DNA from 3 places in the Peribacillus sp. B-H-3 genome. Region 2 is predicted to be linked to each of the others. Evidence: riboswitches for the same ligand, from Rfam matches in the RefSeq annotation. Region 2 holds a riboswitch; each other region holds the start of a gene.
What was found. Region 2 has a riboswitch for thiamine pyrophosphate ahead of ACN6MY_RS12440 (3-oxoacyl-ACP reductase). Riboswitches for the same ligand answer to the same signal wherever they lie in the genome.

Region 1: it holds a riboswitch for thiamine pyrophosphate, as region 2 does, so the genes downstream of both, ACN6MY_RS14395 (acetylornithine deacetylase) here and ACN6MY_RS12440 (3-oxoacyl-ACP reductase) in region 2, are expected to answer to the same signal.
Region 3: it holds a riboswitch for thiamine pyrophosphate, as region 2 does, so the genes downstream of both, thiT (energy-coupled thiamine transporter ThiT) here and ACN6MY_RS12440 (3-oxoacyl-ACP reductase) in region 2, are expected to answer to the same signal.

What each region holds. Positions count from the first base shown of each region.
Region 1 is NZ_CP183879.1:2,886,067-2,893,937, forward strand. It holds gene thiM (hydroxyethylthiazole kinase) at 1-200, opposite strand, end outside; gene ACN6MY_RS14375 (ABC transporter substrate-binding protein) at 217-1,212, opposite strand; gene ACN6MY_RS14380 (ABC transporter permease) at 1,235-2,008, opposite strand; gene ACN6MY_RS14385 (ABC transporter ATP-binding protein) at 1,977-2,768, opposite strand; gene tenA (thiaminase II) at 2,752-3,423, opposite strand; gene ACN6MY_RS14395 (acetylornithine deacetylase) at 3,420-4,715, opposite strand; TPP riboswitch at 4,804-4,906, opposite strand; gene ACN6MY_RS14400 (nucleotidyltransferase family protein) at 5,033-5,593, opposite strand; gene ACN6MY_RS14405 (aminotransferase class V-fold PLP-dependent enzyme) at 6,550-7,871, opposite strand, start outside.
Region 2 is NZ_CP183879.1:2,498,507-2,506,377, forward strand. It holds gene ACN6MY_RS12405 (VOC family protein) at 1-269, shown strand, start outside; gene ACN6MY_RS12410 (hypothetical protein) at 470-700, shown strand; gene ACN6MY_RS12415 (AraC family transcriptional regulator) at 820-915, shown strand; partial or broken gene ACN6MY_RS12420 (NUDIX hydrolase) at 1,073-1,417, shown strand; gene ACN6MY_RS12425 (PLP-dependent aminotransferase family protein) at 1,444-2,835, opposite strand; gene ACN6MY_RS12430 (DMT family transporter) at 2,983-3,876, shown strand; gene ACN6MY_RS12435 (DeoR/GlpR family DNA-binding transcription regulator) at 4,175-4,933, shown strand; TPP riboswitch at 5,276-5,388, shown strand; gene ACN6MY_RS12440 (3-oxoacyl-ACP reductase) at 5,444-6,205, shown strand; gene ACN6MY_RS12445 (aminotransferase class I/II-fold pyridoxal phosphate-dependent enzyme) at 6,345-7,535, shown strand; gene ACN6MY_RS12450 (YbaK/EbsC family protein) at 7,552-7,871, shown strand, end outside.
Region 3 is NZ_CP183879.1:1,385,657-1,393,527, forward strand. It holds gene ACN6MY_RS06840 (histidine kinase N-terminal domain-containing protein) at 1-919, opposite strand, end outside; TPP riboswitch at 1,126-1,228, shown strand; gene thiT (energy-coupled thiamine transporter ThiT) at 1,336-1,920, shown strand; gene ACN6MY_RS06850 (M28 family peptidase) at 2,153-3,511, opposite strand; gene ACN6MY_RS06855 (FeoA family protein) at 4,203-4,433, shown strand; gene feoB (ferrous iron transport protein B) at 4,430-6,427, shown strand; gene ACN6MY_RS06865 (FeoB-associated Cys-rich membrane protein) at 6,442-6,594, shown strand; gene ACN6MY_RS06870 (helix-turn-helix transcriptional regulator) at 6,664-7,134, shown strand; gene ACN6MY_RS06875 (universal stress protein) at 7,235-7,756, opposite strand.

The DNA.
Region 1 (7,871 bases), 390 kb from region 2:
GCCTTTTCATCAAGTGTCCCCATGTTTAACACTACGGCGCTGGATATTTTCGCCATATCGGCAACCTCTTCATGTGCATGGGCCATGACAGGTGATGCTCCCATGGCCAATAAGCCATTTGCGGTAAAATTGGTTACAACAATATTCGTAATATTATGGATAAGAGGATTATTCATCCTTACTTTTTCTATCGTATCCATTCTGCTCTCTCCCGTCTTAAATGTTTTCAAATGCTTCGCTTGCTTTAACGTTTGTTTTTATCACTTTACTGTCATGCAGCCACTTTGTTATTCTGTCCCAGGATGCGGGATCTTGATAGCCAAACGGCTTGTTTTTCGCATCCATCAGAGGTAATAAAATGTTCAGGCTTTTGGTTTCAATATCTTTTTCAAGCGGAGAAGTTTTTTCTTCATGCTTTAATAGAATTGATAATCCCTTATCAGGTTGTTTTTGTACAAATTCCTGCCCCTTTTTAATGGCTGACATGAATTTTTTATAAACACCCGGTCTTTCTTTTAGCCCTTTATCACTAGCAACAAGCACCAGCTCATAATAATCTGGCACTCCGTAGTCTGAGGGATTAAAGCTTCTCATCTTGTGTCCTTCTTTTTCAAGCAGCAGTTTTTCGTGATTGATATACCCGCCGATCAAGCCATCAGTCTTCTTGGCTGCAAGCGCCGGGATAAGATTGTAGCCGACATCTGCCATTTTCACTTTTTGGGGATTCCCGCCATCATTTTTTACCATTGTATGTACAATTGCTTCATCTAGCGGTATGGATGGATAGCCTACCATTTTCCCCTCTAAATCACTTGGAGATTTCACCTGGCCGTCTGCAGGCACCAGCAATGTATTTAATGGATGCCTGACTATTGCGCCGATCGATTTAACCGGTATATTTTCTGACCTGGCTATAACGATCTCTGGCTGGTAACTGATTGCTAAATCCATTTTTCCTGCGGCGACCAGCCTTAATGGATCGTTTGTATCTGCCGGCATTTTAATATCCACATCCAGTCCTTGTTCTTTAAAGTAACCCTTCTCTTGTGCAGCATATAAAAATGAGTGAACGGCATTTGGATACCAGTCCAGCATCAGACTGACTTTCTGCAAATGATTATTTGAATGCTTCTTATCTGCCTGATTGTCACCTGAGCAGCCGCCGATCAATGTAAGGCAAATAACCGTAAAAAGAATAAATAGTTTTTTCATCAATATCGTTTCCTTTCTTTAATTAGCTCTCTGCATGAAAATGATGTTTCAGCACTTTTTTTTCAAAAACTGTAATTAGAAAAAATAAGATCATGCCAAGCAGGGAAAGAAGAAAAACAGAAGCGAAAACGGCATCTGCCTGCAGGTTTCCTGACATTCTGCGACTAAAATATCCAAGTCCTGCACTGCCTCCCAGCCATTCGCCAATCGTTGCGCCTACAACGCTGTACACGGCCGCCATTTTCAGGCCAGATAAAAACACAGGTAATGCAAGCGGTATCTGCACTTTCCTGAAAATTTGAAATCTGCCGGCGCCCATTGTCCTAAGCAAGTCGCTGTATGAACTTTGTCCTAGCCTTAATCCATCGTATGTACTGACGGCAATAGGGAAAAATGCTGTCAAGATGGTTACAGCTACCTTGCCCCAGATGGAATACCCAAACCACATAATGAAAATGGGCGAAATCGCAATAAGGGGAACAGTTTGTGAAATAACCAAAAAAGGGTAACAAATTTTTTCCAGCACTTTTGAAAAATGCATGGCTATACCCAGCAAAATCCCCCCTGCTGCAGAAAGAATGAATCCGATTAGCACCTCCTGCAGAGTTACAGTCACATGCTGCAGCAGGATCATGGCATTTTCATTAAGAGATGTGAAAATTGCTGTTGGAGCCGGAAGAATAAATGATGGAATATCCCCCCTTTTGACCATCCACTCCCACAAACTTAAAAAAATGACTGCAGCAAGAATAAATAAACCATAATTATTGCTCCATTGTTTCCATGTGCTCTTCATGCTGAATCAGCCTTTCCAATTCTTTTCTTTTCTTCAAAAAAAGCGGCTCGTAAATAAAATCCGGAGTCCTTGGCCTCGGAAATTCCACCTTTATTTCTTTAAGGCTTCCTTCCTTTTTACCAAGTATATAAATTCTGTCACTTAACAATATCGCTTCCTCAAGATCATGCGTGATAAATAAAACGGTTTTCTCCAGCTCTCCCCACAGCTCCAGCAGCCAGCTTTGCATGCTGCGTTTTGTCATTGAATCAAGTGCACCAAAAGGTTCATCCAGCAATAAAAGGTCTTTGCCTGTCATAATTGTTCTTAAAAAGGCAGCTCTTTGCTTCATCCCACCTGAAAGCTCATGAGGATAAGCATTTTCATAGCCGGATAATCCAAACCTGTCAATCCATTCCACAATTTCTTTTGTGCTGCGTTTTTTATCTGCCCCTGAAAGTTCCGCCGGCAGAAGCATATTTCCAAGCAGTGTCCTCCAAGGCATCAGCAGATCCTTTTGCGGCATGTATCCTACCTTGCCAAGTATATTTTTAGATAACAAGCCTTTAAGTGCAATACCTCCTCTATCAGGCTGAAGCAAACCTGAAATCAGTTTAAACAGAGTGCTTTTTCCTGAACCGCTGGCACCAATGACCGAAACAAATTCTCCTTGCTTTACTTTCATGGACAGATCTATAAAAATAGGTTTTTTGCCTTTTTCAGCGGGAAAGGCAAATGACAGTTTTTCTATTAACAGCATATAGTCAAACAGGCCAATCATCTCCTTTGTACACGCTGTCCCAGAACATATATTCAAAGCGTGAAGATGTCATGAAATGGTCAGTGAGAATATCAAGTTCCAACATAGGCTTTCCATCTGCCAGTGAATCCAGGAGCTTGATCAGCCACTGTGCAACCTTGCCGAATTCCTCAGAAGCATACATTGAGACCCATTCACCGTATAAAGGATGTGCGTCAGAGCCAGGGTATTTTTTTTTGAGCATTCTCCCGATTTCCCAGTAGCTCCACATACATGGTAAAAGAGCTGCAGCTAATTCTGCAAGGGATCCATTTTGTCCTGCATTAAGCATGTATCCTGTGTATGCAAGGTTTGTTGGGGTAGGTGAGGAATCTTCCAAATCACGGCAGCTTATACCAAATTTTCTTGCGTAGTTCCGGTGCAGCTCCATTTCACCGTGCAGTGTCTCATTCAGAATCCCGGAAAACTCACTCATCGTCTGAAAATCACGGGCTTTTAAGACCCCTAGAGCAAATAGCCTGCTGTATTCAATTAAAAAGATATAATCCTGCTTCATATATCTGATAAAGGCTTCTTCAGGCAATTCACCAGTGCCAATACCGGTAATAAATGGATGATGGTGTGTTTTTGCCCAAATTTCCTGTACATTCCGATGCAGTGTTTGAGTAAATGTCATTCCTTACCCTCCTTTTTGGTGTTGCACCATTTCGAAATAAATAATGCCATGACCTTCATATAATCGATTAATTGCCGAAATTCAATTTTTTCGTTTACCGCATGTGCATCTTCAAGCTTTCCAGGTCCAAAGATGACTGCAGGAATACCTTTATGGCCAAACCATCCAGCATCATTAACAGTCTGAGACATGCCAGTACGCGGTTTCTCTGTTAATTGCTCGTTGAATGATGACATTAGCGTTTGGGTTCCTCTATGATTTAGGTCAAGCTCCAGTGAAGGAAAGATTTCTCCCCTATCCTCAAGCATGGATTTCCCTCCCCATTTAAAAACCGGCATATTTTCACTAAGCCAGGGATCAGAAGCAGCCACACGCCTTACATGATTTTCTATATCCTTTATGATTTTTTCATGATTTTCATCAGGATAAAAATGTACTGTTATCCAGAGTGAACACCTATCTGCAATGAATGCGGCATGCCGCCCTCCTTCAATAACTGCAGGGTTTATCGTATTGGAGCCGGGAGGGAAACCAGCATACGACTTTGTCACAGCCCAGTGGCGTTCCAATTCCTGAAGGCTTTCTATAATCTTCATCATTTTTTCAATGGCACTTGCTCCGAAAATCCCTCCGCCTGCAGTATTCATCCTTGACCGGAGTCCATCATGAAAAGTTTCTTTGCCCTGAATGGTTATCCAGCCTGTTATAACACCTCCCTGTCCCTGAATATGCATATCACTTGTATCAGCAACAATAGCGAAGTCTGCTGTATAGCCCCTCTCGATGCAGGAAAGTGTGCCAGTTTCTCCTGCCTCCTCACCAGTAACAGATTGAAATTGCAGATCGCCATTGAGAGGGATTTCAAGCTCTTTTAGGAGCTTAATGGCCATCAGGGAGGCAGCGATACCTCCTTTCATATCTGCAGCGCCTCTGCCATATAGATAGGGACCCTTCAGGCTTGCAGTAAATGGATTATTATCCCACCCGCAAATATCCCCCGTTTCCGCCACATCCACATGTCCGTTAATAATTAAACTGTTATATGTATTGCTTGATTTTCCCGGCATAACGCCAGCAACGTTCCAATCGCCGGGATAAAGTTCCCACTTCTCAGTTTGAAAACCGAGTTCTTTTAAGTAGCTGTCCATATAATCCTGGATGCTGGCTGTGTTTCTGGCAGGGGGGCTAATTGTCGGAAAAGCTATGAGCCGGGTTAAAAGCTGCAGCAGTTCCTCGCTCTTTTCTTCAGCTTTTTGTGAAATGATGCTGGCTAATGCGCTGTAACCCTCCATGTTATACATCTCCTTCGTTTGAAATATGAAAAGCCCGCTCCTGAAATAGGGAGCGGGCGGAAAGGCAATGCCAATATAAAAGATGACAAAAACGTTTCTTTCAGCTTCCCTACGCTGGTATGATCCAGATCAGGTTCAAAGGGTTTAGAACAATTGTTCAGTCTCAGCCAATGGCTCCCCTAGTGAAATTCGTACATATGTAATTTTTCATTAAGAAGGTTTTTATAATACCTTTTAATGTGAATCTAAGATAGCATACTAAAAAAAAGTTGTAAAGAATAATTCCTTTTCATGGCTCCTGCTTTCCTGTGTTTAATTCAGCTGAATATCTTAATTTCTGGCCATGTTTGATCCCAGCCTTTCTTAGCCCTGCGATCCTTGTAAACCTGATGATAAGGACCAGACTTGGAAAAAAGGGGGGTGGGCCTCACCTCTAGTGCCAGAAGATCATTAACACCCCAGGGTGCAGCCAGTTCCACTTTGCCTTTTTCATTGAAACGGACTCCCAGTGCTGTGGCTGTTTCAGGAAAATTAGACATAGCCTCATATGATGAGGAATAGGGCTCCATGTGATTCACTTTATGCATCCTGGCTTGATTTTTAACAGACCAGGGCAAGTCAGGGAGAATTTTGCCAAGTCTCAGCTCCAGCTCTTTTTCATAATCTTCTTGTATATTCGTTTTATCAAAATAAATCACATCAATATCAGGAAGCTGCGTTTTTATTGTATAGCCGTGCAGCACATCCCAAACCTTTGAGCGGACAAAGCCTGCACATATCCACCAGTCAGGCAGGTTAAGCTGCCCGGCGGCCTGCAGTACGCTAAGCATCCAGGAATCTCTTTCAACTAAAAAAACAATGTCTTTTCCGCTTTTCATCTTTTCTCTCCTTGCTGGATAATGGCTTGTTTAAATATAGAAGATTCTCACTAAGGATTATTCCTGTTCATGCTATAAACCATGTCACCATTTCATGACAAAGCCAGCCGAAGAAAATATCACTATTTTATCTTACTGCTTATCTATCTTTTATGGTATAATATGGGACAAAGTTAAATTGTTTTTTCATGGTAATTCGTATTTTTTTAAAGTCTTGAATATAATTAAAAAACAAGCGCCTTTAACGTGCTTGCGCTTGATTAAAAATGGCCGCAGCACTGCCAATACTGCGGCCAAACATGAATCGCAAGTGAGCGCTGCCTTATGCACAGAGTTATTTTTTGCCCGTCCGCCTATCAGGGCGGGTTATTTTTTTACAGCCGATGCAATTTGAACAATAACGCCAAATAACACCACAACAAATGTCGCAGTTGCAAGGTCCATAATCTCACCCTCCCCTCTGGAAGGAAGACACCGCTCACTGCTTCAACATGCCTTTATTATCATTGTAACCAAAATATTGAAATCAGCAAACTAAATTTTCGGAAAATTTATTTTTCATAAAAGAGATACAAGCAGCCTGCATCCATACTTTTGAATTGGGATGCGTGAAATTACCCCTAATTTTAATGTACTACATATACTTTTTTGCGGCTAAACTTTTTGACTTTACTTTCTTGCATCCGCAATAACTTCCAGGTCTATGTAACTATCTTGCCTTGTTGTTTTGGTCTTTGACTTGTTATGGAGCCTTATCCCTATATAAAGCCTTCGTATCAGATTTCAGTTCGCCGAGCAAAATTTTATTCCTCGGTTCCTCCAGCCACTAAGGTACCTTGCGCCTCCTTAGTGGCTGGCCGAAGTGTGCACCCCGAGGCGGGCTTTTACCGACTAGATAATTGCCATGCCTGATACTAAAAAAAGGGCTGCTCATTAAACAGCCGAAACAATTTTCCTTATGGATTATCAAGCTGGAACATTTTATATGTTTTGTTTCTTGCTTCCCCAATAAATTGAAAATCATTTGTCTCTTTGTCATAACTGTAGTCTTTTTTCCATTCTTCAATATTTTCCATGATCATCTTCATGGATTGCAGGAATCCATAAACTTCTTCATTCGACATAGTTGGATGGACGGAAACCCGCACCCATCCAGGCTTTTTTGACATGTCTCCTTTTTCAATTTCCTGAAAAATGGAATTTGACGTAATTTTATTGATTTTCAGCAGATAATGCCCGTAGGTTCCTGCACACGAGCACCCTCCCCTGACTTGATAGCCAAATCTGTCATTCAAAAGCTTGACGATGAGATTATAGTGTATGTTTTCTGCTTGAAAGGAAATGATGCCGAGCCTTTCTGCTGCGTTTTTTTCCAATACGGTGATTCCTTTTATTTTCTGTATTCCGGGCAGGAGAATATTCAAAATTTCTTTTTCCCTTTTTAAAATAAACTCGGTCCCCATTTGCTCTTTAAGTTTGATGCACAAGGCAATCCTGATGGTTTGCAGGATTGCTGGAGTACCTCCATCTTCCCGCAGTTCGATCGAGTCAAAATATTTATGCTTTCCCCAGGGATCGGTCCAGATAACCGTGCCTCCACCAGGATGGTCTGGTACAGAATTTTGATATAGAGCGGAATCGAATATCAATACCCCGCTTGTGCCTGGGCCTCCCAGAAATTTATGGGGAGAAAAAAAGATTGCATCGAGCTTTTCCAGCTCATCCTCAGGGTGCATGTTAATATCTGTGTAAGGAGCCGATGCCGCAAAATCAACCAGACAGATACCTCCGTATTCGTGCATCACCCTGGCCATTTGATGATAGGGAGTCATAATTCCTGTAACGTTGGAGCAGGCAGAAAAAGATCCTATTTTCAGCTTCCTGTTTTTATAGGCTTCTAGAAGCTGCTTCAAGTGATCCATATCAACATTTCCATTCTTCGCCGGTCTGACTATTTCAACATCGGCAACGGTCTCAAGCCAAGAAGTATGATTTGAATGATGCTCAAGATGTGTAATAAATACAACAGGACGCTCTTCTTCCAAGATGCTGATTTTATTTTGAAACCTTTCCGGTATTTTCAAGCCCAGAAGTCTTTGAAATTTATTCACAGCAGCGGTCATGCCGGAACCGCAAGTGATAATGACATCCTCTTTTCTGGCTTGAACATGGTTTTTGATGATAGTTTGAGCCTCTTTATATGCCAGGGTCATGACAGAGCTAGTAGAATTAGATTCTGTATGGGTGTTTGCCATAAAAGGGCCGAATCTTTCGCTTA
Region 2 (7,871 bases):
CGGTTACCGGTAAGGAGGAGGACCCCGGCATTAATGGCGCATTGATGCAGAGGCAGAGCGCGCCGCCGGAACCGAATCAGGCATTGAATGGCTTTGCTTGTACCATGGGAGTGGAAAATTATGCTGAGACAGAAGCCAAAATATTGGAGTATGGCGGAAAGACTGCCATGGCCAAATATGCACTTCCGGGGATGGCGTGGCAGGGATACTATTTAGATCCAGAAGGAAATCTTTTTGGAATCCATCAGCCGGATAAGGAAGCTAAATAAAATTTAATGTAAGGATTACATACTGGGCTGCCAAACTGGCGGCTTTTTTTGATGAATATCACTATGGATGGAATCTTCAGGATTTAAAGAATGAACCACGAGAGTTTAATGTATCACATACGACAAAACCAAAACAGGCCAAATATAAACAACTAAAAGTCGTTTCGGATGTCGAGAGCATTCAGGAGCTGATCCGGAAAATGATTGATGAAATCATGTATCCGACTCTGTTGTCAGATTCCTCCATCAAGCTTTATATGGGACTGCTAATGATCGAACTCATAAAGCATTCTGATAAACTGAAAAAGACGGAGCATCACTCGCCGCGTCATTATCTCATGGTCCAAACCATGAAGTATATTGATGAACATTACCGGGAGGCTTCTTTATATAAAATGTCTAAAAGCTGGAATAAACTCATTATTCCTTAAGCAAGCATATAAAAAGGGCGACGGGTTATACATTCAAAGAGCTGGTCCAGGAAAAGCGCCTCACCTAGGCGAAGCAGCTGCTTGAAAGCTCAAGTCTTTCTGCTGCTGAAATCATCGAAATGGCCGGCTATGATAATATTAGCTACTTTTATGGGATTTTTAAGAATAAATACGGTCACACGCCAAAAAAATATAGAGAGCAGTTTGCGGATTGATCATTTGCCTCTGGGCTATTTAACAATGGAATCGCCTCATAGAACTTTAAAAAGCAACAATCTCTTAGAAAAGAGCTTTATATTTTATTATAGTAAAATATTTACATAACTTAAATTACCAGAGGAATGAGTCAAAGCACATCCGTCATTTACACATCTATTAATCAAGGGACCCAGACGCGGCTGGGAAATGCCGGGAGGCCAGGTGGAAGAAGGAGAATCGTTGAAGCATGCTGTGATCAGGGAAGTGAAAGAGGAATCAGGAATCGATATTGAAGTAATCATATTCTGCGGCATCTTCCAAAATGTGAAGAGTTCAATATGCAATACCTTGTTCCTGGCCAGACCGATTAGAGGCAGGGCTGAGACATCACCGGAGAGTTTAGAGGTAGGATTTTATCCTATAGAAGAAGCGCTGGAAATGGTCACTTATCGGAATTTCAGGGAAAGAATTCAGTACTGCCTGGATGAGGCTGCACATCCATTTTTGATAGAATTTTAAATACCAGGAACAATGAAGCTGCCGTGTTATAGCCCCCAGGCAGCTTTTAGTTTTCCTATGCCTTCTCGTATGAGTTCTTCAGAAATCCCTGTGAAACCAAGGAAGATGGTTGAAGGAGGAGGCTGTGTTTTATAAAAATGAGAAGCAGGATAAATGTTCACGCCATGTTCTACTGCCTTCTCGATCAGCTCTGTTTCCAGATAGGCAGAGTACACATCCAGCAGGAGATGAAGTCCAGAGTTCTCTCCGCGGATCTTTACATTCCTTCCAAACTCACTTTGTATGGCTTCTAATAGAATTCCTCTTTTTCTTTGGTATAATTTTCTCATTTTGTTTGTATGCCTCTGCCATTCTCCGCATTTAATGAATTCAGTCAGGGTTAACTGACTGTGGCAGGATACCGTTTGTTTATACAAAGAAGTGATTTCCCTGCCTTTTTCTAAGAGCGGCCTCGGCAGAATCATATAGCTGATGCGCAGTGAAGGCAGGAGGGATTTTGAAAAGGTGCCCATATAAATGACAGAGCTATGCTGATCCAGGCCCTGCAGGGATGGAACAGGAAGACTGCTGTATCTAAATTCCCCCTCATAGTCATCCTCAATAATGTATGATTCATTTTCTGCCGCCCATTTCAGGAGCTGAATTCGTCTGTTCATTGTCATAACTGTTCCCAGCGGAAATTGATGAGAAGGCGTGACATATACAAGACTTGGCTGATCTTCCTGGAGTTTCTCGATACAGATTCCTTCTTCATCCACCGGTATCGGAAGGACCTTCATAGTATTTAATTCGAAAATTTTTCTCGTTCTTGGATAACCAGGGTCTTCAAAACCTATGGAACTGCCAGGGGCAAACATTTTACATAAAATTTGCATTAAGACAGGGTTCCCGGCACCGATGATGACTTGCTCAGGGAGACAGTGGACGCCGCGTGAATGGTACAGATGCTCTGCAATGAGGGTCCTCAGTTCCAGCTCTCCTAAAACATGTCCCGGATGATAAAGCTCTGGACCAAATTGGTCTAAAACGTTGACCATGCATTTCCGCCATGAGGAAAATGGAAAGCGGGCAGAATCCACATTTCCATAGTGAAAATCGATCAATCGTTTATTTTCTTTTGGTTCTGGGTTGATGGATCCTCTGCCCACTGTATGAATGTCAGGAAAATCAGAATCCTCATAATCAGCAAACCAGCCGCTTCTTGGCTTACTCACAATATAACCTTCAGCGGCAAGCTGTTCATAAGCTCGTTCTACGGTTGTCTGGCTGATGGACAGCTGACATGCGAGGCCCCTCTTGGAAGGAAGCTTCATTCCTTTTTGAATCCTGCCCTTATGAATATTTTCTTTAAAAAACTGATAGAGCTGCTGATAAAGCGGAGCATCCATTCCTCGATTTAAAAAAATCGTGATATCCATGTGTGGTTTCTCCTAACTGGCATGGCTAATTTTACGAAAACTGGCTATTTGCTAAAAAATCTTTCCAGTTTATAGTCATTGTAATCCATAAACAAGGAGTTTGATAAGACGTTCCATGATCAAAAAATAAGATACGAGGTGAAGTGAATGAACAAAGCTGTAAATGGATGGGTGAATGGGTTTATAGGAGTACTCATCTTCAGCGGGTCACTGCCCGCAACACGCTTGGCAGTGGGAGACTTTGATCCGCTGTTCCTCACTGTCTGCCGGGCTTCGATTGCAGGTGTACTGGCAGGTGCTCTTCTTCTAGTCTTCCGGCAGCAGCGCCCTTCAAGGGGCGACATAGTCCCTCTTTTAGTCGTGGCCTTTGGAGTGGTCATTGGGTTTCCGCTGCTGACCGCATTAGCCCTTCAATATGTACCTTCTGCCCATGCCATTATCTTCATTGGGCTTCTTCCGCTCTCGACTGCAATCTTTGGAGTACTCAGGGGTGGGGAGCATCCCCGTCCGGCGTTCTGGATTTTTTCTGCTGCAGGCAGCTTACTCGTCACTGGCTATGCCCTTTTCCAGGGAGGACAATCATCATCGGCTGGTGACACTTTTATGCTGTTTTCGATTATCGTATGCGGCCTCGGATATGCAGAAGGAGCCAGGCTCTCACGCAGGCTGGGGGACTGGCAGGTGATATCCTGGGCTCTTGTTCTGTCGCTGCCCATTATGCTACTGCTCTCATTGTATTTATCTCCGGTCACGTGGAAGGGCATAGGCCATCCTGCCTTCTTCAGCCTTGGTTATGTCAGCATATTCAGCATGCTTGTTGGCTTTGTGTTCTGGTATCGAGGACTTGCCCAGGGCGGCATAGCAGCAGTCGGACAGCTGCAGCTTCTCCAGCCTTTCTTTGGACTTCTGCTTGCTTCTGTAATTCTCCATGAGAAAGTCAGCTGGCTGCTTGTCGCAGTGAATATTGCCGTTGTATTTTGTGTGGCAGCTGCCAGACGGTTCTCAAAGAAACCGGGAGTTCCTTTAAATAACGAGCCCTGACAAAATTAGTACGCAGGGCATTCGGGGCAGTCTGGGATTATTATTGTGAACAACATTCGGTGCCTGTCAAACAAGGATAAGAGGTTTTTCATTTGGAATGAAACGTTTGGCAATCATACAAATGAATAATGGAATATGACAGTCCCTGTTGGTGGGGCTGTTTTTTTAAAAAATAAAATATCCAGTAAAAAACAGGTGAGTATTTTTGTTTTGTGAATGAAATGATATAATCCAACTATCAAAACAAAGAATATCCAAAAACAAACAAACATAAATAAAGTATAGGATGGTGTATGGAGTGCTTGTAGCCGAACGTCAACGAAAGCTTGTAGAGTTAGTCAATGAGAGGATGAGTGTCCGGGTAACCGAATTGAGCAAAATTTTTTCAGTCACGGAAGAGACAATCCGCAGAGATCTGGAAAAGCTGGAAAAGGAAAACCTGCTGAGGAGAAGCCATGGAGGCGCTGTAAGTGTACAAAAAGAAGAGTCTGAGATTTCCTATGTAGAAAGAGAAATCAAGAATGCCTCAGAAAAAAAGCGAATTGCCCTCCAAGCAATCCAACTGATTGAAGAAGGAGATCAAATCGTGCTGGATGCCAGCACGACGGCCTGGTATATGGCAAAGGAGCTGCCGGATATGCAGCTGACCGTGCTGACCAATTCCATCAAAGTGGCCGTAGAGCTCAGCAAAAAAGAACAGATACGTGTCATTTCTACTGGAGGGCAGCTTCTTCCACAGTCCTTATCCTATGTTGGTCCGCTCGCAGAACGCTCGCTCTCCAGCTATCATGTCAATAAGACCTTCCTCTCCTGCAAGGGAGTCCATCTCGAAAGAGGGCTGACAGATTCGAATGAATTCCAGGCGCTGTTAAAAAAGCATATGTTGAACATCGCTGACCAGACGATCCTACTGGCAGACGCCAGCAAATTCGGGGTGCGCACCTTCGCGCACATCACCGACCTCTCCAATATCAGCCTGGTCATTACGAATGGAGAGATTGAGGGATTGTATGAAGATGGATTGAAGGAGAAGGGAATTCAGGTTCAGACGGTGTAATTAGTGGCGCATGCAGGCAGTGTTCTTGGGACCAAAACTGCGGCGGATCCGTTAGGAAATGGTTTAGAGGAAGGGTCTCAAGACCAAAATGAAGGCCGATCAGATGAAAGCTGGTTCAGAGACGGGTTCACAGGAACAAAAATGAGCACTTCTCGAAAAAAGGTTTATGGAAGGAATTAAGAACAAGCCCAAGGTTTAGAATTGAGCATACCATAAAGGAGGACAACCCTTTGATCCAGAGATCCATCTGCATTTTCCCTTCTTTTAAAAAAATAGAGCAAATTCATAATCCTTTCCGATTTGGTAATAAAGTTATAAAATAAAAGATAACAACCGTATATAGCATTCTACTAGGGGAGCCTGTATTCCAGGCTGAGAAAAAAGCGAAGGAGCTTTTTGACCCTTATGGACCTGATCTGGATCATGCCAGCGGAGGGAAGTAGTTTTTTAGTGAATAAAACTAGGACCTTTCTGTGTCCTAGTTTTTTTATATTAGAGGAGGAAGCAAATATGAAGATATCAGAACAAACTGTATTGGTAACAGGTGCGGGAAGGGGTTTGGGTGCTGCCATAGCAGCCGCTTTTGCAAAAGAAGGGGCAAATGTGGTGATTAATTATTATAAGAGCAAAGAAAAAGCCGAGGAGCTTGCCAAGAATTTAGGGAACAAGGTTATTGCCATAAAGGCGGATGTTCGGGACAAAAATGAAGTTCATGAAATGGCTGCTAAAGCAAAGGAATACTTTCATACCGGAATCACAACCATTGTGAACAACGCTTTGATCGATTTTCAGTTTAATCCCCTTACCCAGAAGAATGTTTTTGAGTTGGAATGGGACGGGTTCAACACTCAATTTGAGGGAAGTATAAAGGGTGCTTTAAACACGGTACAGGCATGTGCGGCTGATATGAAGGAAATGGAGTTTGGGCGGATCATCAACATCGGCACCAATTTGTTTCAGAATCCAGTGGTTGCCTATCATGAATACACTACCGGCAAAGCAGCACTGCTGGGCTTTACCCGCAATCTTTCGAAGGAGCTCGGACAGTACGGCATCACGGTCAACATGATTTCCGGAGGCCTTCTTCAGCAGACGGATGCAAGCAGTGTTACGACTGAAGAGGTGTTTGGAATCATCCGGTCTGCGACTCCGCTAAAAAGAGTAACAACACCTGAGGAATTGGCGGATACTGCACTATTCTTCTCATCTCCATGGGCACGGGCAGTCACGGGGCAGAACCTGGTGGTGGATGGAGGATTGGTGATGGATTGATATGGATGAAGGGCGCTTCTTAAATGGGCGCTTTTTCTTTACCATGTCTTTCAGACTATTTTGACAAAAGAGGCTGTTTGATAGGATAATGTAAAAATACTCAAGTATATGAACTATGAACTTCATAAAGGAGGAACCCATGAAATTTGCAAAGAGAATGGAACTGTTTGGGGAAAGTATTTTCACTAAGCTGACAGAAATCCGGAGAAAACGTGAGGTGAAGGGGGAGCCTGTATTTGATCTAAGCATCGGTACGCCCAATATCCCGCCGGCCAGACATATCATTGAGGCTATGTCCTCGGCAGCATTCGATGAAAGGAATTACATATATGCGATTAACGACCAGAGTGGCATGCTGAAAGCGGTGAGCGGCTGGTATCAGAATAGATATCATGTTGAACTTGATCCAAAAACAGAAATTTGTTCATTATTAGGCTCCCAGGAAGGACTCACCCATATTTCATTATCGATTGTAGATGAGGGAGATCTGGTGCTGGTCCCGGATCCAGCTTATCCTGCCTTTATTCACGGACCGCTGCTTGCAGGAGCTGAGCTATATTATATGCCACAGAAAAAAGAGAATGGAAATGTGATCCGGCTCGACGATATCCCGGCGGAGATAGCAGAAAAAGCCAAACTTATGCTGGTGTCTTATCCCAATAATCCTACTGCTGCAGTGGCACCCGATTCTTTTTATGCCGAATTAGTGGCATTTGCAAAAAAATATGACATCATCATTCTTCATGATAATGCCTATAGTGAGCTTGTATTTGACGGCCTGAAAGGCAAAAGCTTTCTTTCGTTTCCGGGTGCAAAGGAAGTCGGTGTGGAATTCAATTCCTTATCCAAAAGCTATGGCCTTGCAGGGGCCAGGATTGGTTTCTGCGTAGGGAATAAAGAGGTTGTGGCTCAATTAAAAGCCCTAAAGTCAAACATGGACTATGGCATGTTTCTGCCGGTTCAAAAGGCGGCCATCGCTGCCATTACAGGTGATCAGCACTGTGTGGAAACAGCGAGGGAGGCATATAAAAAGCGACGGGACGTCCTCTGTGAAGGGTTCACGGAAATAGGATGGGAGATGGAAAAGCCCAAAGCCACCATGTTCATCTGGGCCAGGATTCCTTCTCATTATAAAAAATCCATGGATTTTGCCATGGATATGATTGAAAAAGCAGGAGTATTGGTGACGCCTGGAAGTGCCTTTGGTCCATCTGGGGAAGGATTTGTCCGGATTGCGATGGTGCAGGATGAAGGAGTTTTAAAAGAGGCGGTACAAGCCGTAGAAAAAAGCGGCATCTTAGAGCATGAATTTTTAATCATAAATCAGTAAAAGGATAGTGGAATACATGTCACTGAAAGAAGTAAAAGCGTACTTTAAACAATATGAAATGGAAGTGCGAATCATTGAATCTGAGGAATCCAGCGCAACAGTGGAGCTGGCAGCAAAAGCATTAAACTGTGAACCTGAAAGAATTGCCAAGTCGCTGTCTTTTCATTTAGAAGATCGGGTGATCCTGATCGTAGCTGCAGGGGATGCAAAAGTGGATAACCGGAAATTCAGGGATGAATTTGGTGTGAAAGCCAAAATGCTGAAAGGGGAAGAAGTGGAACCCCTGATTGGCCATCCGGTAGGAGGAGTCTGCCCCTTTGCTGTGAATGACGGGGT
Region 3 (7,871 bases), 1.1 Mb from region 2:
TATGCAGCGTAAGATAGCCTTCAGGGTTTTCCGCGGCGGTTATGCTTATGGATGGCAAATTGATACTTGAAATGACATCCAGTGCATTTAGAATGATATTGATGAAAACCTGTCTGAATTCTTCTTTAGCTCCATTGATATAAATCCCGTCTGGAATACTGACCGAGATGGCAGCATTCACCTCAAGGATGGCAGGATACAGGAACTCAATAACTTCATGGGCTAATTCACTCACAGAAAAGAGTTTTGCTTCATATACCATGCTTTCTTTTTTGGATAAATTCAGAAATTGGGTAATCCTATAATTGAGCTGTTCCAATTCTTTTGAAATGATATCCAAATATTTGATTTCAGTATTCTCTGACTGCAGAAGCTGAACAAATCCCATGATTGAAGTAAGCGGATTCCTGAATTCATGAACAAAGCTAGACGTCATCTGCCCGAGCAAGGTGAGCCTGTCCTTATGGGTTTGGCTCAGAAAATTATACTGTGATTCTATAATTTGTGTTTTTAGCTCTGAATAGTGTGAAACCGTGTAAAAAATGCACTTGTCAAAACATTCATTGATCCGCAGCAGCACATTACAGAGCTCTTCAGGGGATTTTTGCAATTCTGTCAGCCGGCAATAAATAATGGATCTGCCCAGTGAACAGTTGTGAATAAATTCATCAATATGTATATTTGCTTTGTAACGTTCACCGGCAACAAGATGGGAGTAGCTTTTAATATACTCGTCCACCAAGTTTTCCGGCTCACTTAGGGACTTGATGATTAAATCAAAAAAACGCTCCACATTTTCCGCGATATTCTCCATATATGGGTCATATGAGGAAATGTTGATCCTCTCATTCCATTCTGAAACAATACTTTCCTTATAGAAAATTAAAAAGTCAATAAATGTTTCATTAATAAACACCATTATGGCCTCCGACTAAGGTAAATTATAAGATCATTTCGTCCTAGTCCTAGTTCTAATTCTATAGTATAGAAAAAAAACCCTTTTTAACAGATAAAAATGTTCTTCAGTTTAATATTTTTAAGGAATAAAGTCAGTTTCTGCAGAAATTTTGTGCTTGTAAATTCCTGAAACAAGTAGTATATTTCTTTCGAGGATAAAAAAATATAGTAATCCACAAGGGGAGCCCTAACGGCTGAGAGTGAGCGATTGAGTTCAGACCCTATGAACCTGTTAGTTAATGCTAGCGTAGGGATGTGGTTTTGGATAAAAGCAATAAAGGGAATCCATTACCGCCCTGTATTGCTTTTTTTGCGTTTGCAAAAAAAACATGCAGGCAGGCTCTTGTAAGCTTCTCACTGGGGAGAAGGAGGAAAAATATGCAAAATAAGACATTGTTTATGGTTGAAGTGGCTGTATTTGCTGCTTTGGCACTGCTGCTTGATTTAGTATCTGGTTTTATCTTTTCAAGAATATGGCCTCAAGGAGGTTCGGTGTCCATAGCGATGGTCCCGATCTTTCTGATGGCATACCGCTGGGGTGTAAAAGGAGGGGTTGTGACAGGGCTGCTTTTGGGACTTCTCCAAATCGTTATTGGAAGCCCGGTTATTGCTCATCCTGTGCAGGGGTTTCTTGATTACTTCCTTGCATTTTCCCTCGTGGGAATATCAGGGATATTTATGAACAAAGTTGTCACCAGCTATAAAGAAGGCCATACCGGCAAGGGGAAAATGTACGGAATAGCCGGCATCCTTCTTGGAAGTTTTCTGAGATTTTTGTGCCATTTCACTTCAGGCATTGTATTCTTTGCGTCATATACGCCTAAAGGACAGAATGTGGCTGTTTACTCACTGGTTTACAATGGCACGTACATGCTGGCAAGCTTTATCCTGTCAGCGATTATAGTGGTGCTGTTATACTCGGGAGCTTCAAAGGTACTGATCAAAAAGTCTTACCAGGCATAGTATGGTGATGGTTTTTTTATCGGCATGTAATGATGTTCCTCGGGAAATATTACTGTGCTTTTGTTAATGCTGAAATCCTGTTTTTTTCCGCTTGTTGGCTGAAGCGGGAATCAGCAGATGAAATAGACGCAGCCCATATATTACGTAATGGGCATGCACATGACTGTATATACAATGATTCTGTCCCAAAAGAAGATAGGGGCTCGCTTAAATTTAGGCGAGCCCCTTTTTGTCAATCTACTGGACGGTCTTCAAATGGATATTTTACAATGGCGGGCGATTTCGGATCAGCTATTTCATAAGCTGACGAGCCGACAATCTTAGCAACTTGAAGCAATTTCTTTTTATCGATTTTATCCAGTGTATCTGTCGGCTGGTGATACCATGGTTCGACAGGCGAATGAATGAACAAGGCAGAAGGGATGCCAAGCTCATGGAACGGCTGGTGATCACTGCGGCCCAATTCACCGTAAGGAATGGTTTCTTTGAATATTTGGTAGCTGTATTTTGCACCAAGATCTGTCACCAGGTTTTTTTTGCCGTCAATTGTATACATGATCAAGCCTCCGGCTGGCTTGCCTTTACCTGCATCACGTCCGCCAATCATGTCCATCTGAAAGTGCGCTACCATCCGGTCTGTATCTGTCTTTGGAAGGTGTGCAGCATAGTAGGATGATCCGACAAGGCCTCTTTCTTCAGAGCCGAATGTCAGGAAGCGGATTTCGGTATCTGTTTTTTCTTTGGAAAGTACTCTTGCCAGTTCGAGGACAGCTGATACTCCGGAAGCATCATCATTAGCTCCGGGTCCGCCGTGTACAGAATCGTGATGGGAGCCGATGGTGATAACCTGGCCGGTTGACTTTTTGGAAGTGGGTTTCATGCTGGCGATAACATTGTAGGAGGTTTTTTCTATTTTTTGGATATCAACGTCCAGAGTCGCAGTGAGCTGTTCTGTTTTTAGCTGCTCTATAATCTTCAGCCCGGAAGACCGTGTGATGGCAACAGCAGGAATATTTTGCCCCTCGCCGGCCTGTCCAAATTGATTGCCTTCTGCAGAGTTGTTAAACATAATAACTCCAGCAGCTCCTTTGGCGATAACATTTGCGATTTTCTCAATGAAAGGAATGTCTCCCCGCTCAACCAGTGCGATTTTCCCTTTTACATCGCCAATTTCTTCTGGCTTTGCTTTGCCTGCATATACGAGTGGGGCAGTAACTTTTCCGCTTCCGCTTCCGCTGAATGCATACGGTTTTTCTTCAATATCCTGGCCGGCAATTTTTGCATATGCGTGATTTGTTTTAAAGTCATAAATAGGGAAAGGCTGAATTTTTGTCTTCATGCCAAGCTTCTTAAACTCATTTTCTATGTAATGTACAGCCTTCAGCTCCCCTTCAGTTCCAGCTTCACGGGGCTGTTTCGAAAGCAATGCAATGGTGTTGTACATTCTGTCTGCACTGAGTTTCTTAAGGAAGCTGCTTTGTACGGTTTGCTCATGATGGACAACCGGCTTCTTTGCAGCTGTAGCCTGTACGGTCCCGCCAGTCAGGACTAGTCCTGCAGCGAGTGCTAATCCCATAGATTTACGCTTCATAAAATTCCTCCTCAATTAAATAAAATTCTTCTTAATTATTATAGATGACAGAATATTTGTAAATTTAATTAATTCAGCAAATTTTGCAGATTTTCCGGAAGAAATGTTTGATAGTCTCGGAAAAGGTCGGAAAGATAGGGGAAAAGGCCAGCAGGAAATGGCAGCATTTGTCCGAATGGAGAAAAAACATTTTGGGTGCAATTGAAGAAAAATAAGGCTAAATGGCTAGTATAAGAGATTTAATTTAAATGTGAAAAGATAGCAAATTATCCAGTGCAGCAAAACCACCCAACTGAGGATGAAAGCTTTTATGGCACCATAGTGTTCCGTTCTAATCCCAATGACTTCTATATGTTTGTCACAGCTTTAATTAGCTGTACATAAGACCTGTGATCTCTCTGGAGCAGATATATAAGCCATCCGGAATTCATTCTTATTTACATGAAAGTCCTCTTCTGGAAAAAGAAGAAATGTAATTTTAGTTTTTAGAAGAATATTTCTTTCTATTTTCTTTTGTTATGTAATATAATGATAAATATCAAATGTAAATGATAATCATTTTCATATCATTAATTGACAAGATAATCTGTCATTGCGCTATTTTAGAACCAGGCTTCCAGTTGGGCTGCCTGTAATCCATATTAAAAAAACATATATTGAGATACATTTTTCACTGTTTGGGGGGATCAGCATGTTAACAGGCTTAAAGGCAGGGGAAAAAGCAGTGGTTTTTAGCATGGTAAAGACAAACCAGCTAGTGAGAAGAAGGCTGCTTGATTTAGGGATTTGTGAAGGCTCTGAGGTTTGCCTTAGATGCATCATGCCATTTGGCGGACCTTATATGATAGAGTGCAATGGGCAATCAGTTGCCATCAGGCGCAGAGATGCTAACGAGATAGAAGTAGAGCGGGAATTGGCATGAGCATTGCACTGCTTGGAAACCCGAATACAGGAAAAACCTCACTATTCAACCACTTAACTGGTTCATATGAATATGTAGGAAATTGGAGCGGCGTAACGGTAGAAAAAAAGGTAGGCACATTAAAGCATTCAAGCGGAAAGATTATTGATTTGCCAGGCGTATATACTCTCAATCCCCTTTCGCGCGATGAAGGTGTTGTCACTCAGTTCTTTTTGAATGAAACGTGCAGGACTGTGCTGAATATACTGGATGCCTCCCAGCTAGAAAGAAACCTTCATTTGACCATGCAAATCATGGAATATGGAAAGCCTATTGTTATTGGTTTGAATATGGGTGATGTTGCTGATAAACGAGGCATTAAAATTAATGCAGGTAAGCTGAGCTCCATTTTGGGATCGCCTGTTGTTCCGATAACCGCAAGAAATGGGTCAGGGTGTGACGAACTTGCAGAGGTAGTCGTTCAAGAAAACGTGCAGGTTCCTTTAAGTTCTTTCATTGATTATGGACAAGCGGTCGAGGAAGGCATTGTTCTTTTGGGAAAACAGCTGCCTGAAACACGATTATCTGTCCGATGGCTGTGCCTTCAGCTGCTGGAAGGGAATCCTGATGTAAAGCATTATCTTGAGCAATACGCTGATCATCAATGGCTTGAGGAGTTCATTTCTGTAATCAATCAAAAAGTCATAGCTGCCGGGAATTCGAAAAGCGCTGAATCTTATATATATGAAACAAGGCAGAAGAAGATAAAAGAAATCATTCATGAAGTAATGGAGCGCAAAGAGACGAAAACACTCACCTTGACAGATCGTGTGGATGCGATTGTGACAAACAAATACCTTGGCATCCCTATTTTTTGCGGCGTCATGTATCTCATGTTTATGCTGACTTTTGACTGGTTTGGCTTTCCATTATCCAATGCCCTGGATGCCTTCATGTCAGGTCCGCTGACTAAAACGATTACCCTGATCCTGAATGCAGCAGGTGCATCCGGTTTTATTAAATCGCTTATTTTGGATGGAATTGTGGCCGGTGTGGGCGGAGTGCTTGTATTTGTGCCACAGATCTTTATTTTATTCTTATTTATATCCATCCTTGAGGATTCGGGCTATATGGCACGGGTGGCTCTGGTAATGGACCGGCTGATGGAATCTGTCGGGCTGAACGGAAAAGCATTCATTCCCATGATAATAGGATTTGGATGCAACGTGCCCGGGATCATGTCTGCAAGAACAATTGAACAGCCTAAGGAAAGGCTGCTGACTATCCTGCTTACACCCTTAATGTCCTGCTCGGCCAGGCTGCCCGTTTATACACTTTTTGCCGGCGCGTTCTTTGTGCACAATAAGGCTTTAATCGTATTATCGCTTTATTTGCTAGGAATAGCAGTCGCACTTGTTCTGGCAAAGATATTTTCTTCCACCATTTTAAAAGGTGAAAGCTCCTTTTTTGTAATAGAGCTGCCGCCGTATCGCATGCCTCAGGGAAAAGCCCTTTGGAGAAGCACGTGGGATAAGGGAAAAGGCTTTGTTAAAAAGGCTGGAACATTCATTTTTGCAGGCTCCGTTTTTATTTGGCTGCTTTCTAATTCCGGCCTGTCCGGATGGGGAGTGAATATGGATGATAGTTTCCTTGCCATGATTGGCGGTACGGTCGCTCCCCTGCTGGCACCATTAGGATTTGGGACCTGGCAGGCTGGAGCATCGCTGATTACTGGATTTTTAGCAAAAGAAGCGATTATATCATCGATGAATATCATTTACCATACTTCAGGAGATGTTCGCCTGCAGGGATTGCTGGGTGATTTCTTTACACCGCTATCAGCATATAGCTTCATGGCATTTATCTTATTGTATATCCCTTGCCTGGCTACTACTGCGACTATCTTCAAAGAAACCAACTCTAAGAAATGGACGTTTTTTGCTGTTGTGTATGCTTTAATACTTGCCTACATCATTTCGATTGCCATTTATCAAGGAGGAAAATTATTTTTCTGACAGGAGGCAGCTTCATGATTAATTTCATTTTAGGCGCATTGATCATTGGATATGCATCATGGGCCATGTATAAATTCATCAGCAAATCTAAACAGGGAAAATGCGGTGCTTGTGCTTTAAAGAAGTCTTGTTCATCAGATTGCAGTACAGGCCCGTTAAAAAAATAAATGTGTTTTAAGCTGCCAGTACATGGCGGCTTTTATTTCTTGGCAGAGGCCTTAAAAGGCGGTGAGAGTGTGAATAAGCAGGATATTATTGAGATTGTCTCGGACAAGATCAAGCTTGTCAGGGTGGAAATGGGTTATACACAGGATAAAATGGCGGAAATAATAGGGCTGTCAAAAAAAACTCTGGTTCAAATTGAAAAAGGCAGAACCCAGGCTGGCTGGACGGCAGTGATTGCCATATGTGCGCTTTTTCGCGAAAGCGATGTTATACAGTCTTCCTTTGGAGGAGATCCGCTTGAAGCGGTTGAAACGGTCGCCAGGGCTGGTGCTGTTTTTAAAAATGAAAAAACAATGGGCGGCAAGGTCTGGTGGAAGGAGGTTTCTGCCAAATACGGATTTGTGCTTCAGCAAAATATAATCAGCCAGCATTACCGTATATTGGATGAGGATAATTACCGGCTTTACAGTACAGCCGACAAACTAGATGCAGTACAAAGGTACCAAGAGCTGGTGAACGGGATGCAGAATAAACCAAGTTGAATTTGATGCAGATAATCGGCGGCTGCATGGTGCTGATGCAGCCGCCAGTCAAAAGCAGAGCCTTTTGGAAACAGAAGTTTAGATAGGGGGATGTTAAGCACTATTTAGCTATCAGGACAGGACAAGATGCATCCTTAATTATGGAGCTCCCGGTGCTACCCGTGAACAATTTTTGAATCCCCGATTTTCCGCTGTTTCCGACTATAATCACATCAGCACCAATTCGCTCAGCATAGCTGGTGATGCTTTCTACAGGATTCCCTTCGAGTATTTCAAAGTTCCCGTCAACGCCGTTTTCGCTCAGGATACTTAAGCGGTGGCTTTCTGCCGCTGTCACACTATTTGAAACTACAAGATGTGTATCAGCACCTCTGTTAAAATTATTCTCTACCGGCAGCACAGGATGCATTTGAGTCGGATCAATATAATAGCCGTCATTTGCTAATCCGGCAGATCCTGGATTCCCCACGGCTCTTTGCTCTACTCTTTCATTATAAACATGGACAATAGTAAGATTGGATTCAGGAATTCTTTCTTTGAAGTAAATTCCGTATTCGATGGCTCTTTTTCCTTCATCACTGCCGTCATAGGCAACTACAATTTGTTTAAAAGCAATGGACATATTTTTCATCTCCTGACATGAATATTTATTAGGCTCTGCCTGACTTGCCTGGTGATTGCCGCTTTAGATGCCAGACTTTCCGGAGTCTAATGACTCTGCTGCAATCAGCAAAGTG